2 regions of the Cryobacterium arcticum genome follow, and region 2 is predicted to be linked to the other one. Evidence: predicted binding sites of a transcription regulator. Region 2 holds the regulator's gene; the other holds the start of a gene.
The links. The regulator LexA, encoded in region 2, represses DNA repair genes until DNA is damaged. The targets are predictions, from matches to a motif close to TCGAACANNTGTTCGA.
Positions count from the first base shown of each region.

Region 1: the regulator LexA is predicted to act here: its motif matches at 2,961-2,976, upstream of PA27867_RS21030 (intein-containing Rv2578c family radical SAM protein).

Region 1 is NZ_CP016282.1:523,451-529,259, reverse strand. It holds gene PA27867_RS21035 (hypothetical protein) at 1-693, opposite strand, end outside; gene PA27867_RS21030 (intein-containing Rv2578c family radical SAM protein) at 790-2,952, opposite strand; gene PA27867_RS02355 (MDR family MFS transporter) at 3,159-4,592, opposite strand; gene PA27867_RS02350 (malate:quinone oxidoreductase) at 5,044-5,809, opposite strand, start outside.
Region 2 is NZ_CP016282.1:1,321,204-1,327,012, reverse strand. It holds gene hisB (imidazoleglycerol-phosphate dehydratase HisB) at 1-537, opposite strand, end outside; gene PA27867_RS05875 (histidinol-phosphate transaminase) at 547-1,632, opposite strand; gene PA27867_RS05870 (LysM peptidoglycan-binding domain-containing protein) at 1,693-2,133, opposite strand; gene lexA (transcriptional repressor LexA) at 2,566-3,189, shown strand; gene metE (5-methyltetrahydropteroyltriglutamate--homocysteine S-methyltransferase) at 3,274-5,595, opposite strand; gene PA27867_RS05855 (methylenetetrahydrofolate reductase) at 5,595-5,809, opposite strand, start outside.

The sequences.
Region 1 (5,809 bases), 800 kb from region 2:
TGTGAAGCTCAGCCGGTACTGCTCGCCGTCGACGGTCGGCACGGCGGGGCTACTGAAGGAGCCGTCGGCGGCCAGCGGGATCGTCTGCCGGATGGAGCCCCCGCGGCTGAGCACAGCGGAGCCACCTGTCAGATCCGACACCGCTTTGGTGCCATTCGTCGCGGTGATACGCCCGGACAGGTACCGGTAGGGGTGCTGGACATTGACGGACACCACGTCCGCGGTTGTGGCGCGGAACTCCGTCCGTGTCCCCCACAGTGCAACATCGTCCTCGTCGCCGGGCCATTGCGGGTCAGCGGAGTACTGCGACGAGGCGTCCGTATCCACGTCGAACGTGACGCGGCCGTCGGATCCCGTCGTGCCTGTGCCCGCTTTGGCACCGCTCGTCGCATTTCGCAGCGTCACGACGCTCCCGACCAGCGGAACGGGGACATCCTGGTCGACGATCATCACTTCGATCGTGACGCTGTTCATCGTCGCCCCCGAAGGGTCTGCTGCTGCGACGAGTGGCACGGCGGTGAGGCTCATGCCGGCTATGGCGAGCACGGCTCCGCTCAGACGGGTCCATCTAGCCACATGATTACGGGTCACCGTCGACATTAGGATCCATCTTTCAGCGCCGTGCCCAGCAGGCTGTCTCGTCGCCGACGCCAGTGCGATCGAGAGCCTATCGATCGACGTTGGTGCCCGCAACAAAAACTGCGATTCCCGTGGCGCCGCACCAGTTGGGTCGGGCGCCGAGCGGGGTGGGCGCCGCTGTGCGGCCAGCACACGACGGCCGGCGGAGGCTCAGAACAGCGTGGGCGTCAGGTCGAGGGGCAACTCGGCGGCGATGAGCGAGGGTGGCACCAATCCGGCGGGCTGTGGTCCACTCCCACTACCAGTCCCTCCTGGGCTCGTGGCCGATCCGGTGAGGGCCGTCGAGCGGATGCCGCCTGTTGCCGGGTCCTCGCGGCGCCGCTCGAGACCGTGCGCGCGCAACAGCGGGTGGATGCGTTCGGCCAGCCACTGACGGTACTCCTTGGGCGCGTAGGCGCCCCGCTTGTAAAGCTCGCGGTACCGGGGCATCAGCTCCGGGTGGTCCTCCTCGAGCCAGTGGAAGTACCACTCCTTGACACCAGGCTTGAGGTAGAGGGCGCTGTAGAGCACCCCGGTGGCGCCGGCGGCCTTGGCTTGCCGCATCGCCTCGTCCAGGTGGGCGCGGGTGTCGGTGAGGAACGGCAGGATCGGCATCATGAACACCGAGCAATCCATGCCCTTCTCGCGGATCGCGGTGACCGTGGCCAGCCGGGCCTTCGTGCTCGGGGTTCCCGGTTCAACGGCCTGCTGCAGCGCATCGTCGTAGATCGCGATCGACAACGCCAGGTCCACGGGCACCTGACGGCTGGCCTCAGCAAGCAGGTCGAGGTCGCGGCGCAGCAGGGTGCCCTTGGTGAGGATCGAGAACGGGGTGCCGGAGTCGGCGAGCGCCGCGATGATGCCCGGCATCAGCCGGTAGCGGCCCTCGGCGCGCTGGTACGGGTCGGTGTTGGTGCCGAGCGCCACCGGATGCTTGCCCCAGGTGGGCTTGGCGAGTTCCTTTCGCAGCACCTCGGCCACGTTCACCTTCACGATGATCTCGTTGTCGAAATCCTTGCCGGCGTCGAGGTCGAGGTAGTTGTGGGTGGGGCGAGCAAAGCAATTGTGACTGACGATGCCATTGGCGATGAAGTCTCCGGTGCCCGTGGTGATGTCGATCATGTCCATGGTGGCGCCGAGGTCTTCAATCGACACGATCTGAAGCTTGGCATCCGATTTGACGGCTCTGCCAGCGATGGAGAGCTTACGGTCGATGGCAGGGCCGCTCAGGTTAAAGAACTTCGACCGCATCGCCAGCCCACCGGTCACTCGAACGCAGCGGACACCATTCGGTCTCGCGTCCTCGAGCACGTGATCGATTCCCAGCACCTCCATGGACCTCTGAATGTTGGCGAGAATCGCATCGTCTTTGTTGCTGATGCGCAGAACTCCCTGCGAACACGATCCCTCGGCGTCGAACACGCCCGCAAGATACCCAGCATGCCAATCCACATCCGGCGACTCGGGCCACGCAATCAGTGTGGTGATCTGGGCGTAGTTCGCCGCCTTTCCCGAGTAGATCGAGTTGATCGCCCGCCGCGTTTCGGAGGCGGCTGAAAAGGGCCGCGTGAGCGTGTGGATGTCTTCCTGGTCGAGAAACAGGCGGGTGCGGTTGAGCGCTTCAGGATCGGCCAATGCGAGCCTGAACAGCCGCACCTTGCTACCGCCTCCCGTCCGACGCGGATAATCACGGGAGATCATCATGCCGTCGCCTCGTATCATCCCCGTCAGGTAACCCCGCCTATAACTGGGCGCAAAGTACTGGGGCTGAGTTGTCTCAGTGAGTCCATTGAGCCCGAAGCCCATCAACTTATTGTTCGTGGTGAGATACGGACGTTGCCCGTCGCCGCTCATCGAGCCGGTGACGAACTTCCAGCCTCGCTCGGTCAGAAAGCGGTGGTCGCCGCTCGCCACAATCTCCGTACCGTCGCCCAGAGTGATCCGGTGGCCCCGCTTGCGCGTGTTCCAAGCCGCAAGCACGGTGGTCTGCACGAAGCGACGATAAGACCCCTCCACTCGTGTGCCGATGATGGCCTCGCCGACTTTGACGTCCCACAGGGGCTTTTGCCGCCCGTCTGCCATCAGGATGAGGGTTTCAGGGCTCAGGCAATAGGTGCACGCATGGGAACAGCCCCGGTACGGGTTGATCGTCCAGCCGAAGGGCATCGCGCTCTGGCCGGGCACCCTGTTGAGGGCGGACTTGGCGAGCACCTCGTGGAAGGTGATGCCGTCGAACTCGGGCGTGCGCACGCTGCGCACCAGGTTGTTCAGCCGGGCGAGGCCGGGCAGGGCCCCGGCCTGCTCGGTCGTCAGTTCCTGTCCACTCCAGCGCATGCCACTAGTCGAACACACGTTCGATTCGGATGCAAGCGCAGGCGGACCGTTCATCCGCCCACGCCGTAAGGGGCGCGGTCATGGCATAACCTCCTGCAATCCTCGCGAAAACCAGCTCACACGGCCAGTTTCGGGCCATTTCAAGAAAGCTGCAGGAGTTATGCACAGTGTTTGCGCTGGGCCAGCTCGCCCCGTCGGGCTCGCGGCTAGGGGGTGGCCGGCTCGGGATCGAAGCCGAGCGGCTTGGTGCGGGGCATGTAGAAGGCCGCCGCCACGGTGGCTACCGCGGTGATCGCGAGGGCCACGAACACAGCGGATGACGCGGACGTGATGGCCGCGGGGCCGTGGTCGGTGTTGCCGGGCAGGGCGTAGATCGCGTTGGCGAGGGCGCCGAAGATCGCCACGCCCACGGCGCTGCCGATGGAGCGGGAGAACATATTTGTTCCGGTGACGACCCCGCGCTCGTCCCACTCGACGCTCGACTGGGCGGCGATCATCGACGGCGTGGCCACCAGACCCAGCCCGAGGCCGATCACGAAGCAGGAGACGGCCACGGTGACGACGGCCGGGGTGGCGGCCGTGAGCGCCAGGGTCACCGTGCCGAGCACGGTGATGGCCAGGCCGATCAGAACGGTGGCGCGGAAGCCGATCCGCAGGTAGAGCCGCCCGGACTGGGATGCCGAGATCGGCCAGCCGATGGTCAGGGCCGCGACGGCCAGACCGCCGAGGATGGGGGTGACGCCGAGCGAGCCCTCCAGGTAGGTGGGCACGAACGAGGTAAGTCCCAGCATGATGGCGCCGACGCCCAGCCCGATCAGGGAACTGGTCAGCACCACCCGCCGCGAGAACACCCACATCGGCAGCACTGGTTCGGCCGCCCGGCGTTCGGCGAACACGAAGGCGATCAGCAGCAGGGCCCCGGCGGAGAAGATGCCGATGCTCTGCAGTGAGCCCCACGCCCACGCCTGGCCGCCTTCGAGCACCGCCAGCAGCAGAGCGCTCAGCGCGAGCATCAGCAGCGTGGCGCCGAGGTAGTCCACCTTGTGCTTGCGGTGCTGGATGGTTTCGTGGAAGGTGCGCATGAGCATCCCGGCGGCCAGGAGACACAGAGGGATGTTGATGAAGAAGATCCAGCGCCACGACGAGAATTCGGCGAACACGCCGCCGAGGGTCGGCCCGACGACGGAGGACACCGCCCACACGCTGGCGAGGTAGCCCTGGGTCTTGGCGCGCTCGGCCACGGTGTAGATGTCACCGGCGATGGTGACCGACATCGGCAGGATGGCGCCGGCTCCGAGGCCCTGCACGGCCCGGAACGCGATCAGGGCGGGCATGCTCCAGGCGAATCCGCACAGGATCGAGCCGAGCAGGAAGATGCCGATGCCGAACAGGAGGATCGGCTTGCGACCGATGACATCGGAGAGCTTCGCGTAGACCGGCACCGACACGGCTTGGGCGAGCAGGTAGATGGAGAACAGCCACGGGAACTGTGAGAAGCCACCGATGTCCTTGACGATAGAAGGCACCGCCGTGGCGAGGATGGTCGACTCGATGGCGACGAGCCCGGTCGTCAGCATCAGGGCGATGAGGATGGGCCCGCGTTCGGACCGGAAGCCGACGTCCCGTCTATCCACGCTCATCGGTTGGACGTTGCCCGGGTGTCGTTTCTAGTGCTCACTGTGGACCCAAGCTTCGAGCTGGGCGAAGTATTCCGGCCACTCGCAGATCGAGCGCGTCGAGATCGGGTCGCGAGGTCTCGACAAGCTCGACCGACGTACCGGTCGCGGACGCTCGCCGGCGTGGCAGTCTCGACCACACGGTGATCGAGCTTGTCGAGATCGGGTCGCCAGGTCTCGACAGGCTCGACCGACGCACCGGTCGCGGACGCTCGCCGGCGTGGCAGTCGCGACCACACGGTGATCGAGCTTGTCGAGATCCCGTCGCGAGGTCTCGACAAGCTCGACCGACGCACCGGTCGCGGACGCTCGCCGGCGTGGCAGTCGCGACCACACGGTGATCGAGCTTGTCGAGATCCCGTCGCGAGGTCTCGGCAAGCTCGACCATCGGCTGGGTCGCGCCGACCGGCGCGGGCTACGCGGTGAGGTGCAGGGTCTTGGCGGTGGCGGCCAGGGATGCTGCCGCGGCCGCGGGGTCGTCGGAGAGCTTGGTGCCCAGGCTCGGGATCATCTCCCGCAGCTGCGGCTCCCAGCGGGAGTAGTCGCTGGGGAAGCAACGCTTGAGCAGGTCGACCATGATGGGCGCGGCCGTGGATGCGCCGGGCGACGCCCCGAGCAGGCCCGCGATGCTGCCGTCGGCGGAGGTGATGACCTCGGTGCCGAACTGCAGGATTCCGCCGAGCTTGGCATCCTTCTTCATCACCTGCACGCGCTGCCCGGCGGTGATGAGTTCCCAGTCCTTGGCCTGGGCCGTGGGCATGAACTCCCGCAGCGCCTCGAGCTTGGCCTTCCGGGAGGCGAAGACCTCACCGATCAGGTACTTCATCAGGCCGAAGTTGTTCTTGGCCACGGCGAGCATGGGCACGAGGTTGTGCGGGCGTACGGAGAAGGGCAAGTCGAACCAGGTGCTGCGCTTGAGGAACTTGGGGCTGAACCCGGCGAACGGGCCGAAGAGCAGCGAGGTCTCGCCATCCACGACCCGGGTGTCGAGGTGCGGCACCGACATCGGCGGCGCGCCCACGGCGGCCTTGCCGTAGACCTTCGCCTGGTGCTGCGCCACGATGGCGGGGTTGCTGGTGCGCAGGAACTGGCCGCTGATGGGGAACCCGCCGAAGCCCTTGATCTCGGGGATGCCGCTCTTCTGCAGCAGCGCGAGCGCTCCCCCGCCGGCGCCGACGAAG
Region 2 (5,809 bases):
CTTGAACTCCGCTTCGGCGATGTGGTGCGGGTCGCGGCCGCCGACCACGGTGACGTGCACGGTGAGCGCGGCGTTGAAGGCGATTGCCTCGAAGACGTGCCGCACCATGGATCCGGTGAAGTGGCCTCCGATGAGGTGGAATTCGAAGCCGGCCGGCTCGCCGGTGTGCACGAGGTAGGGGCGGCCGGAGATGTCGACGACGGCCTGCACGAGCGCTTCGTCCAGCGGCACGAGAGCGTCGCCGTACCGGGAGATGCCGGACTTGTCGCCGAGGGCCTGCTTGATGGCCTGGCCGAGCACGATGCCGATGTCCTCGACGGTGTGGTGCACATCGATCTCGATGTCGCCCTTGGCGTGCACGGTGAGGTCGGTCAGCGAGTGCTTCGCGAACGCCGTGAGCAGGTGGTCGTAGAACGGCACGCTGGTGTGGATGTCGCTCACCCCGGTGCCGTCGAGGTCGATCGACAGGTCGATGCTCGATTCGCTCGTTTCGCGCTGGATGTGGGCACGGCGAGGCGAGGGCGTGACGTTGGTCATGCGCCTAGTTTATTCGGCTGCCGGGCGCAGCCGTGCGATGGCCGCCAGGAAGGCGCTGGTCTCGGCTTCTGTGCCGGCCGATACGCGCAGGTGACCGGGGATGCCGACGTCGCGGATGAGGATTCCCTCGGCGAGTAGAGCTTCGAAGGTGGCGTGCGGGTCGGTGACCCCGCCGAAGAGCACGAAGTTGCTGCCGCTGCGGAGCGGGTTGAAGCCGAGGGCGCTGAGTTCGGCCACCAGGCGGTCGCGTTGCACCCGGATGTCATCGACCATGGCGAGCATCTCGCCGGTGTGGGCGAGCGCGGCCACGGCCGCCGCCTGGGTGAGCGCGGACAGGTGGTAGGGCAGGCGGACCAGGCGGAGCGCATCCGTGACGGCCGGGTCGGCGGCGAGGTAGCCCAGGCGCACTCCCGCGAAGGCGAAGGCCTTGCTCATGGTGCGGGAGACCAGCAGGCGTTCACGCCCGGGCAGCAGGCTGAGCGCACTCTCCGTGCCGGCGGGGGCGAATTCGGCGTACGCCTCGTCGACCACGACGATGCCGTCGGTGGCGTCGTAGACCGCTTCGATCGTGGCCAGCGACAGGGGTGTTCCGGTGGGGTTGTTCGGGGAGCAGAGGAAAACGATGTCGGGCGAGGTCTCGCGCACCCAGCGCGCGGCGGTCTCCGGGGACAACTCGTAGTCGGCGTCCCGGCCGCCGGCGATCCAGCGGGTATCGGTGCCGGAGGCGAGGATCGAGTACATCGAATAGGTCGGCGCGAAGCCGAGCAGGGACCGGCCCGGTCCGCCGAAGGCCTGCAGCACCTGCTGCAGCACCTCGTTGGAGCCGTTGGCCGCCCAGATGTTGTCGCGGGTGAGGCCGTGGCCGAGGTAGCCGGCGAGGTCGTCGCGCAGCTGGGTGAACTCCCGGTCGGGGTAGCGGTTCACGGTCAGGATCGCTGCGGCGAGGGCCTGCGCGATGTCCGCGGCGACAGCCGGCGGAATCGGGTGGGTATTCTCGTTCACGTTCAGCGCCACCGGTACGTGCAACTGCGGTGCACCGTAAGGGATTTGTCCGCGGAGGTTGGCGCGCAGGGGCAGGTCGTCGAGGCTGGTCACCCGAACAAGCTTAGTTGCGCCGCGGGTGCCCTCTCCCGGCGGCTGCCGGGAGGTGTCGGCTCAGTAGCCGGCGGGGAGGGCCAGGCGCTGGCCGGGCTGCACGGCGTCGGACGGCAGCTGGTTAAGGTTGACGATGTCGGCGATCACGTCGCGCGGGTCCTGGGTGGGGGCGATGGACTCGGCCAGCTGCCAGAGCGACTGCCCGGATTCGATGGTGACGTAGTCGAACGCTGCCGCTCCGACTCCGGTCGTGCCCTCTGCGGCAGCGACGCCGCCGTTGACGGCGACGACGATGGAACCGAGCACCAGCGGCAGTGCCGCGAGGGTCGTGAAGACGATCCGGCCGCGGCGGGTGAGCCGCAGGTGGGTGCGCGGGGCGGATGCGAACTGGGTGGCGTGCTCGCGGCTGTCGCCGACGATGCTCAGCCGTGGGGCGTTCGGGCGAGAAGTGTTCGAACCTCCGGTACCCGAACCGGGCTTTAGTGCGTATGCTGCGCTCATGTCAGACCTCCTGGTAACGCATCCGGCCCTCGGCCGGGAGGGCCGGATGCGAATCTATGTTCCGAATATAACTTCGAATGTTCGAACAATCAACCCTGTTTGCGGATAATATATAGACGGATTCGGCAACACACTCGAATGCATGTCTAGAAACCGTCGCTGTTTGGCTACAGTTTCGATTGGTAGCTGTACTCAAACAGAGACCTCCGACATTGGCTCCAGCAGGCCTTCGCAGCAGCAGATCGCCGGCCGGAATCGCCAGCCGGGAAGACCCACCGGCCAGCAGGAATCATCGGCCGACCGGCCTCACCAGCCAGACCTACTCACCGCCAGACCAAGCAGAGGAGCGACAACGTGGCCCAGCAGAGCACACCTCGGGATAAAGGCACCACGCGGCGCCGCAAGACCCTGAGCGATAAACAGCGCGCCGTCATGGACGTCATCCAGCGCTCGGTGCGTGACCGCGGGTATCCGCCGAGCATGCGGGAGATCGGCGACGCCGTGGGCCTCTCGTCCCTGTCGAGCGTGACGCACCAGCTCCACCAGCTGCAGCTGAGCGGGTACCTGCGCCGCGACCCGAACCGGCCGCGCGCGCTCGAGGTGCTCATCGAGGTCCCCCAGTCCGGCGACGATGTCGTGCCCGGCGCACCCGACGACTATCAGGCCGGCATCCAGGTCGGTGACGCGGCGATGGTGCCCCTCGTCGGCCGTATCGCCGCCGGTATCCCGATCATGGCCGACCAGCAGATCGACGAGATCTTCCCGCTCCCCCGCCAGCTGGTGGGCAAGGGCGAGCTGTTCATGCTCAAGGTGGTCGGTGAGTCGATGATCGACGCCGCGATCTGCGATGGCGACTGGGTCGTCATCCGCCAGCAGAAGACGGCCGAGAACGGCGAGATCGTCGCCGCGATGCTCGACGGTGAGGCCACCGTCAAGGTGTTCCGCCAGCGCGACGGCCACACCTGGCTGCTGCCCCGGAACACCAACTTCGAGCCCATCCTGGGCGACTACGCCGAGGTCCTCGGCAAGGTCGTCGCCGTGCTCCGGTCGGTCTAGCCAGCTCCCCTGGACGAAACAGGCCGGCTCCACCACGGGGAGCCGGGCCTTTTCGTGTTCGGTGCGCTGGGTGCGCTGCCGGGATCAGACCAGCGTCGCCCGCACGGCGCGGGTGGCGTCCACGATGTTGCGGAGCGACTCGACGGTCTCCGCGTACCCGCGGGTCTTCAACCCGCAGTCGGGGTTCACCCAGACCTGGCGGGCGGGGATCGATTCGAGGGCCCGCTCGAGCAGCTCGGTGATCTCGGCCACGCCGGGTACCCGCGGCGAGTGGATGTCGTAGACGCCCGGGCCGATGCCGTGGTCGAAGCCGCTGGTCTGGATGTCCGCCACGACCTCCATCTTCGATCGCGCCGCCTCGATGCTGGTCACGTCGGCATCCAGGTTGCGGATGGCATCGATGACGACGCCGAATTCGGAGTAGCAGAGGTGGGTGTGGATCTGCGTCGCGTCGGCCACACCGGCCGTGGCCAGCCGGAACGACCCCACCGACCAGTCCAGGTAGTCCGCGTGGTCCTTCTTCTTCAGCGGCAGCAGTTCCCGGAGGGCGGGCTCGTCGACCTGCACGACCTGGATGCCCGCGGCCTCCAGGTCGCCGATCTCGTCGCGCAACGCCAGCGCCACCTGGCGGGCGGTCTCCCCCAGCGGCTGGTCGTCACGCACGAACGACCAGGCCAGGATGGTGACCGGCCCGGTGAGCATCCCCTTCACGGGCTTCTCGGTGAGGCTCTGGGTGTAGCTGGACCACTCCACCGTGATCGGCGCCGGGCGGGACACGTCGCCCCAGAGGATCGACGGGCGGGTGCACCGGCTGCCATAGGACTGCACCCATCCGTTCTCGGTGACGGTGAAGCCGTCGAGGTTCTCGGCGAAATACTGCACCATGTCGTTGCGTTCGGGTTCTCCGTGCACGAGCACGTCCAGGCCGAGGTCCTCCTGCAGCTGCACGACCCGGCCGATCTCGGCGCGCATGAGCTCCTGGTAGTCGGCGGGGGCGAGTTCACCGGAGACCAGGCGGGCGCGGGCACGGCGGATCTCCCCGGTCTGCGGGAACGACCCGATCGTCGTGGTCGGCAGCGGTGGCAGGTCGAGCACGGCCTCCTGTGCGGCGACCCGGGTCTCGTAGTCGCCGCGGCTGAAGTCGGCCGGGGTGAGCGACTCGAGCCGGGCGCGCACGGCACCGTCGCGTACCCCCGGTGACACCCGGCGTGCGGCGAGAGAAGCCGTGGCCGCGTCGAGGTCGGCCTGGATGGCCGCCCGGCCCTCGGTGAGGCCGCGGGCGAGGGTGGCGACCTGGCCGATCTTCTGGTCGGCGAAGGCGAGCCAACCGGGAAGGTCCGCGCCGAGCTTGCTCTCGTCGGTCACGTCGTGCGGCAGGTGCAGCAGGGAGGTCGAGCTGGAGACGGCGATCTTGTCGCTCAGTGCGCTGAGCCGGCCGACGGTTTCGAAGGCCGCCGCGAGGTCGCCGCGCCAGATGTTGTGGCCGTCGATCACGCCGGCGACGAGGACGGTTTCGCCCAGCCCGGCCGCGCTGGTGGGAACCGTGCCGCGCACAAGATCGAGCCCGATGGCCTCGACCGCGGAGCCGGCCAGCACGGGCAGCGCGTCATCCAGGCTGCCGTACGGTGCCGCCACGAACAGGGCTGGCCGGTTTTGGACCGCGCCGAGCACCGCGTACGCCCGTGCGAGGGCCGCCAGGGCGGCGTCCCGCGGGATGTCGATGCTCTCGCTGACGAGTCCGGGTTCGTCCAGCTGCACCCACTCGGCGCCCGCAGCGGCGAGGCGTTCGATCAGGGTGGCGTAGACGGGCAGCAGGTCGTCCAGGCGGTCGAGTGGGTGGAACCCGGCCGGAGCGTCGCTCGACGGTTTGGCGAGGAGCAGGAAGGTGACCGGGCCGACGATGACCGGGCGGGTGAGGAATCCGGCGGCCACGGCTTCGTCGAACTCGCGCACGATGCGGTCGCTGGCGAGGGAGAAGGTGGTCTCCGGGCCGATCTCCGGCACCAGGTAGTGGTAGTTGGAGTCGAACCACTTGGTCATCTCCAGCGGCAGGTTCTCTCCGGCGCCGCGCGCGAGGGTGAAGTAGCCGGCCAGGTCGAGGTGGCCGGCGGCGTCGACGAGGTCAGCGAACCGGGCGGGGATGGCGCCGACGGTCACCGCCGCATCCAGCACCTGGTCGTAGTAGGAGAAGCTCTCCGGGATCGACGAGTCGGTGCGGCCCAGGCCCAGGCTCACGAGTCGTTCCCGGGTGGTGTTGCGGAGGGCCGCGGCGGCGGCCTCGAGCTCCTCGGCGTCGATCCGGCCGGCCCAGAACGCTTCGACGGCCTTTTTGAGTTCTCGGCGGCGCCCGATTCGCGGGTAGCCGAGGATCGTTCCGGTGGGGAAGGCGGAAGCGGTGGTGGTCATCAGGAGTCCTTCGTGGGGTGGGTACCGGCAGGGGTGCCGGCAGCGGGGCTGGTGGGGGCAATGGTCGGGGGCGGGAGCTGGGATGTGGCGAGCGGTGCGGCGGGCGCGAGCGCCCCCGCCCGGTCGAGTACGGCGAGCACGGTTTCGTGCTGGTTGAAGGCGTAGAGGTGCAGGCCGGGAGCGCCGCCCGCGATGAGCTTCTTGGCCAGCGCGG